Regions from separate parts of the Streptomyces vinaceus genome, predicted to be linked through region 2. Evidence: riboswitches for the same ligand, from Rfam matches in the RefSeq annotation. Region 2 holds a riboswitch; each other region holds the start of a gene.
The links. A riboswitch is a leader RNA that binds a small molecule or an ion and turns the genes downstream of it on or off. The one in region 2 is predicted to bind cyclic di-AMP.

Region 1 (2,254 bases), 2.6 Mb from region 2:
CCGAGTGCGAGAGCGGCGGCTCCTGGAGCGCCAACTCCGGCAGCGGTGCCTACGGCGGACTTTCGTTCACGCAGGAGCAGTGGAACGCCTCGGGCGGCCTGGAGTTCGCCGAGCGCCCCGACCTCGCGAGCCGCTCGCAGCAGATCGCCGTCGCCGAGCGCGTGCTGGGCGCCCAGGGCCCCTCGGCCTTCGGCCACTGCTCGGAGTCGGCCGGACTGACCCAGCAGGGCCCCGCGGCGGCCGTCGACCCGGGCCTGCCCGGCACCCTCGGTCCGATCGGCGCGAGCCCCTCGCGCCCCGACGACTCCGTCCCGGCGGGCGGCTCCGGCGCGAAGCCCCAGGACTTCGGCGCCCCGACCCCGACCCCGTCCCCGGTCTTCACGCTTCCGCCGGCGCCGCTCGCGCCCAACAGCGGACTGCCCGTCATGCCCGACCCGGACGCCCCCTCCACCTCGCCGGGCGCCCCGGTGCTCCCGGGCGCCCCCGGCGACCCGACGGCCCCGGGCACCCCGACGGCGCCCTCCGACCCGACCGCCCCGGGGACCCCGACCACGCCCGGCAGCCCGGACCCGACCGCTCCGGTCACCCCGGCCGACCCGAGCGCCCCCGCTTCCCCGTCGGCCCCGGGCACCCCGGGTGCCACGACCGACCCGGCCGGCATCCCGGACCCCTCCGGCGTCGGCAAGCACCGTGGTGCGCCCGCTCTTGAGGTGCCCGTCACATCCGACGCGGCGTCAGACCCCTCGTACACGGTCCAGGCGGGCGACAGTCTGGCGACCATCGCGTCTGCCAAGGGGGTCAAGGGCGGCTGGAACGCGCTCTACCAGGCCAATGAGCAGGTCATCGGCGATGACGCAGATCTGATCAAGCCCGGTCAGAATCTGGATCTAAGTTGAAAATAGCGGCACTTCGGACACCCAGAAAAGGCTGAATGTCCGTTATCTGCAAGTGAGACATGTGTCTCTTCCGGTCAACTGGCGTGTCCCGCCTGTGACCTTCCGCAAACCCCGCCCTCACCTGCGCAAATGCCATCGGGAGGGGCGCAAGTAGGGCCCGTTTCTCCCCGGTGTTCCTCGTTGAACATCGGGGAGGGACCTGTCTACCTTCTGAGTCGCCCGCCACCGCGGGCTCCTTCGACCGCATCGCCGAATCCTGCCGGCGGACGGGGGGAACAGTCGTCGCGTCAAGCGCCGAAGGCAGGAGCGGGGGAACCAAGGTAGGCGCCGGGACCGGCCGTTGAGAGACGGCAGGGGAACGGCTAGGGGTTAAGTCGTGCGCCACACCGCACGGCCGGGCACTCATCAGCCCGAACCCGACAGCTCACCTCGCAGGCGTCGGTGAGGAGAACTCCATGCTGATTTCCGGCAAGGGCAAGCACCGCCGCGCCTCCAAGGCCGCCCGCATCGTCACGCTCGCCGGTGTCACCGGTGTCGCCGTCGCCGCCCCCCTGATGGCGGCCGGCTCGGCCTCCGCCGCCACCGCCTCCCAGTGGGACGCCGTGGCGCAGTGCGAGTCCGGCGGCAACTGGTCCATCAACACGGGCAACGGGTACTACGGCGGCCTGCAGTTCTCGTCCTCGACGTGGGCCGCGTACGGCGGCAAGTCGTACGCCGCGCAGGCCAACCAGGCCTCCAAGTCGCAGCAGATAGCCATCGCCGAGAAGGTCCTCAAGGGCCAGGGCAAGGGCGCCTGGCCGGTCTGCGGCAAGGGCCTCTCGAACTCCGCTTACACCGGTGGTGGCGCGACCGACACCCCGAAGAAGACGGAGACGAAGACCGAGACCAAGAAGACGCAGCCGAAGCAGACGGCGCCGAAGAAGGAGACCAAGCGCGAGACCCCCGCGCCGGTCACCCGCTCCGAGCGCGCCGAGGCCCCGGCCGTCAAGACCGGCAACGGCTCGTACGAGGTCAAGGCGGGCGACACCCTGGGCACCATCGCCGAGGCCAACGGCGTCAAGGGCGGCTGGGAGAAGCTCTTCGAGCTCAACAAGGACATCGTCTCGGACGCCGACCTGATCTTCCCGGGCCAGAAGCTGAAGCTCAGCTGAATCCTGCAGTGACACCCGCGGCCGCCCGTGCGGCGCCGCGGCAGCCCGACCGCCCGGCGCGTCGTCCCCCCACGCGCCGGGCGGCGGCATGTGTGCCGGCGGTCAAGGGTCCTATGTACCGGAAGGCGGGTATTCGGGCCCTTTTTCGTCCCAGCGGGCGGGCGGTCGGCCGGCCGAGCGCCCGGAGGCGGTTAGGCTCTAGTCGGC
Region 2 (2,254 bases):
TTCTACGAGGCCCACGTACGCCCCGCCACCGCCACCGCGGTGGTCGTCGGCGACCTGACCGGCATCGACCTGGACGCCGTCCTGGGGGACACCCTGGGCGCCTGGACCGGCGATTCCGCCGAGCCGCTCCCGGTCCCGCCGGTCACCGCCGACGACACCGGGCGCGTGGTCATCGTGGACCGGCCCGGCGCGGTCCAGACGCAGCTGCTCATCGGCCGCATCGGTCCGGACCGGCACGACCGGGTCTGGGCGGCGCAGGTGCTCGGCACGTACTGCCTGGGCGGCACCCTCACCTCGCGCCTGGACAAGGTGCTGCGCGAGGAGAAGGGGTACACGTACGGCGTGCGCGCCTTCGGTCAGGTGCTGCGCTCCACGGCCGACGGCAAGGGCGCCTCGATGCTCGCCATCAGCGGCTCGGTGGACACCCCGAACACCGGCCCGGCGCTCGACGACCTCTGGAAGGTGCTGCGCACCCTCGCGGAGGGCGGCCTGACCGACGCCGAACGGGACGTGGCGGTGCAGAACTTGGTGGGCGTGGCCCCGCTGAAGTTCGAGACGGCCGCGGCCGTCGCGGGCACGCTCGCCGACCAGGTCGAGCAGGAGCTTCCGGACGACTACCAGGCCCGGTTGTACGCGCAGCTGGCCCAAACGGGCACGGTGGAGGCGACTTCGGCCGTCCTGGCCGCCTTCCCGCTGGACCGCCTGGTCACGGTCCTGGTGGGCGACGCCGCGCAGATCGAGGAGCCGGTGCGGGCGCTCGGCATCGGTGAGGTCACCGTCGTCACCAACTGACGCGCATCTCAAGGGGCTCCGGCGGCTTGTCCGTCGGGGCCCCTTTTGTCTGTTTCGTGGAGAGGTTGCTCGTATGGGGTGTGGCGTATGCAACAAAAACGCGTGTCTGTTTGGCGATTGACTGATGATCCGCCTAGCGTCGGCCGTGCTGTCCGTCAGTTGTACCCGCCGCATCCGCGGCACCGGGCAGCGATCGCCGAGTCCCCGTCAGGCGCGAGCCTGGGGAGCCGGGGACCCACATGCGTCCCTGGGGTGAATCGGACCGCCTCGCCAGAGGGGGTCCGTAGGAGACCTTCCTGCTCCGAACCCGTCAGCTAACCCGGTAGGCGAGAAGGAAGGAAAGGATCAGCCCCTTCATGGCGTTTGGCAGTCGTGCCGCCGGTAAGCACCGTGGTTCCAGTCGTCTGAGCCGCAAGACCGCCGGTTACGCCGGCATAGCCGCCCTCGCCACCACCGGTGTCGTCGGCTCCCTCGCAGGCCCGGCGTTCGCCGCGTCGGACCAGGCCCCCTCCATGGAGGACACCGGCCTGAACGCCGTCGTGACCGCCGAGGACCTCCAGGGCCAGATCGAGGCGCAGGCCGACGCCCAGGGGCACGCGGCCGAGGCCGCGGCGCTCAAGGCGAAGGCGGAGGCCGAGGCGAAGGCCCGCGCCGCCGAGGCGAAGCAGAAGGCCGAGGAGCGGGCGAAGGCGGAGCGCGAGGCCGCCGAGCGCGCCGCCCGCGAGGAGGAGCGCAAGCGCCTCAACACCTTCGTCGCCCCCGTCGAGGGGTCCTACGTCAGCACCCAGTGGCACGCGGGCGGCGGCATGTGGTCCTCCGGCAGCCACACCGGCATCGACTTCCACGCCGCCTCCGGCACCACGGTGCACGCGGTCGGCGTCGGCACCGTGGTCGAGGCGGGCTGGGGCGGCGCGTACGGCAACAACGTCGTCATCAAGCACGCGGACGGCACGTACACGCAGTACGGCCACATGTCCTCGCTGAGCGTCTCCGTCGGCGACCAGGTCACCGCCGGCCAGCAGATCGGCCTGTCGGGCTCCACCGGCAACTCCAGCGGCCCGCACCTGCACTTCGAGGCCCGTACCGGCGCCCAGTACGGCTCGGACATCGACCCGGTCGCGTACCTGCGCAGCCACGGCGTCGACGTCTGATCCGCGCCACCCGCACCCCGCTCTTCCCCGAAGGCCCCGGCTCCCCGAGCCGGGGCCTTCGTGCTGGCCGTAAACATCTCCTCTTTCCGTCCGCGCTCGGAATTTATCGCCCGGTGCAATAGAGTCCCCGTAAGGCGGTCGGCAGTCGGAAATAGGCGGAGGTCCGGACTTGCGTATTCCTGCGCACGCGGTATGCACGGCAATCCGCGAAGACATCGTCTCGGGGGTCTTCGAACCAGGCTCCCGGCTGACCGAGGAACTGCTGGCCCGCCGGTACGGGGTCTCCCGCGTCCCCGTCCGCGAGGCGCTGC
Region 3 (2,254 bases), 620 kb from region 2:
AGCGCCGGGACGCTGTCCTCGGCGAGGGCGTGCACGACCCGGCTGTGCTCGGCGGTGCGGTTCTCGATCATCGCGCGGTAGGAGTCGGCCATCCGGTCGGCGGCCTTTCCGTCGCCGAGGAGCCCGCGGAGCTGTTCGACCCCTCCGTCGCGGACCATCTTCCAGAACTCCTTGCCGTCGGCCGGATCCGACAGCGGGATGTTGACGTTCCGTACGCCGGGGAGCTCCACGTCGAGCCCCTCCAGGGCGTGGTCGGCGTTGTTGCGGAAGTCGAAGATGGTGTGCAGGCCGAGCGATGCGAGGAATTCTGCATCGGTTTCGGTGGCATGTGCCAGATGTCCGCTACGGAACAGTTTTCCCGGCTTGACCCGGCGCCCGTCGGTGGTCGGCAACCCGCCCACGTCACGGAAGTTGCGCACTCCTTCGAGTTCGGGCTCGGGTACGGGCTCCGTCAGTGCGGGCCGGGGTATCTGCTGGGTCACGGGGCACTCCTCCGCATCGTGGCGGTCTGTCCGAATTACGCTACTTGGCACCAACTTGCCATTGCCGGAGGCGAGATCGGACCCGGCCCCGTGAGCCAGATCATACGGTGACCGTGAGTGCCTGATCACCGAAGTCGAATGGCCCGGCCGGAGCGGTTGTTGGCGCCGGGGAATGGACGGAGGGTGACCGGAATTCCGTCGGATTCCCCGTTCTGTGAATCCGTCAGGAAATTCGTGGCTTGTTCCGCGTGCCTCAACTCGATTACCTTCGCGATCGATCCGGATGGACCGCCGAATCCTGCCGCCGTCCGGAAACCGCACCCGACTATTCACGCGCGCGGCAGGAGCGGGGGAACCAGGTAGGCCGCTGTTCCGGATCTTTCGGTCCGAACAGCTCGGGGTGAAGCCGTTCATGTTCCGTTCATGCGCGGCCGGACATCTCCAGTCCGAACCCGACAGCTCACCTCGCAGGCGACGGAGAGGAATTCGCCATGCCTGCAAAGGGTAAGCACCGACGTCCCAAGTCCCGTTCCGTGGCGCGCGGCTTCGCCGTCGCGGGCACCGGCGGTGCGGCCCTCGCGCTGCCGCTGCTCGGTGCCGCCGGCGCCCAGGCGGCTCCGGCCTCCGCACCCGCCGCGGCTCCCGCGCAGGCCCCGCAGCTCCCGGCGGCCCCGGTGTCCGTGCCCACCGCCGTCCAGCAGGGTTCGCCGGCCACTTCGGCCGTCTACACGGTCGTGCCGGGGGACTACCTCTCCAAGATCGCCCAGGACCGGCACCTGGCGGGCGGCTGGCAGCAGCTGTACGCGGACAACCGCGAGGCCGTCGGCAGCGACCCCTCGCTGATCCACCCCGGGCTGAAGCTGACCCTCGCCGCGAAGGGCGTCGAGGCTCCGGCCGCCGAGCCGGCCCCGGCCCCGGCGAAGAAGTCCTCGCACGCGGCGGCGGACGAGAAGGCCTCCGCCCCCGAGGCGGCCCCCGCGGCCCCCGCTGCGCCCGCAGCGCCCGCCCAGAAGAGCGCCACCGCCCGGTCCGCCGCCGGTGCGGTCAGCGCCGCCGGCTTCGTCGCCCCCGTCGCCGGTGGCGGCATCTCCACCCAGTACAAGACCCCCGGCGCCATGTGGTCCAGCGGTTACCACACCGGTGTCGACTTCATCGCGAGCTCCGGCACCACCGTCCGCGCCGTCGGCGCGGGCACCGTGGTCTCCGCGGGCTGGGGCGGCGCGTACGGCAACGAGGTCGTCATCCGGCACGCGGACGGCAAGTACTCCCAGTACGGCCACCTGTCCCAGCTCTCCGTCTCGGTCGGCCAGAGCGTCGCCGGCGGCCAGACCATCGGCCTCTCCGGCTCCACGGGCAACTCCACCGGCCCGCACCTGCACTTCGAGATCCGTACCGGGCCGTCCTACGGCTCGGACATCGACCCGCTGGCCTACCTCCGCTCGAAGGGCGTGAGCATCTGACGGCTCCCGTCGTCAGCGGGCCGCAGGACACGTGAGGCCGGGACCCGAGGGGGGTCCCGGCCTCACGCGCTGTTATTCCGTACCGACCAGGTGGTATAGATCACGGCCCGTCAACCCCTGCCTACGGTGGCGTAGGTCACGTGTCGGGGTGAAGGATGTGTCCTCGTGGCAGCGACGAAGACGACACTCAAGACCATCGGCTCGTACGCGGCGATCGGGGACAGCTTCACCGAGGGTGTGGGGGACCCGGGGCCCGGGGGGACCTTTCTCGGCTGGGCGGACCGACTGGCCGTACTCCTGGCCGATCAGCGC

Region 1: linked by a shared signal. The riboswitch ahead of CP980_RS20200 (LysM peptidoglycan-binding domain-containing protein) and the one ahead of CP980_RS08360 (M23 family metallopeptidase) in region 2 are both predicted to bind cyclic di-AMP.
Region 3: linked by a shared signal. The riboswitch ahead of CP980_RS05795 (M23 family metallopeptidase) and the one ahead of CP980_RS08360 (M23 family metallopeptidase) in region 2 are both predicted to bind cyclic di-AMP.

Annotation. Positions count from the first base shown of each region.
Region 1 is NZ_CP023692.1:4,470,416-4,472,669, forward strand. Features, by position in the region: gene CP980_RS20195 (LysM peptidoglycan-binding domain-containing protein) at 1-896, shown strand, start outside; cyclic di-AMP (ydaO/yuaA leader) riboswitch at 1,179-1,349, shown strand; gene CP980_RS20200 (LysM peptidoglycan-binding domain-containing protein) at 1,352-2,047, shown strand.
Region 2 is NZ_CP023692.1:1,916,858-1,919,111, reverse strand. Features, by position in the region: gene CP980_RS08365 (M16 family metallopeptidase) at 1-792, shown strand, start outside; cyclic di-AMP (ydaO/yuaA leader) riboswitch at 977-1,135, shown strand; gene CP980_RS08360 (M23 family metallopeptidase) at 1,149-1,943, shown strand; gene CP980_RS08355 (GntR family transcriptional regulator) at 2,113-2,254, shown strand, end outside.
Region 3 is NZ_CP023692.1:1,298,580-1,300,833, reverse strand. Features, by position in the region: gene CP980_RS05800 (tyrosine-protein phosphatase) at 1-455, opposite strand, end outside; cyclic di-AMP (ydaO/yuaA leader) riboswitch at 795-971, shown strand; gene CP980_RS05795 (M23 family metallopeptidase) at 974-1,942, shown strand; gene CP980_RS05790 (SGNH/GDSL hydrolase family protein) at 2,108-2,254, shown strand, end outside.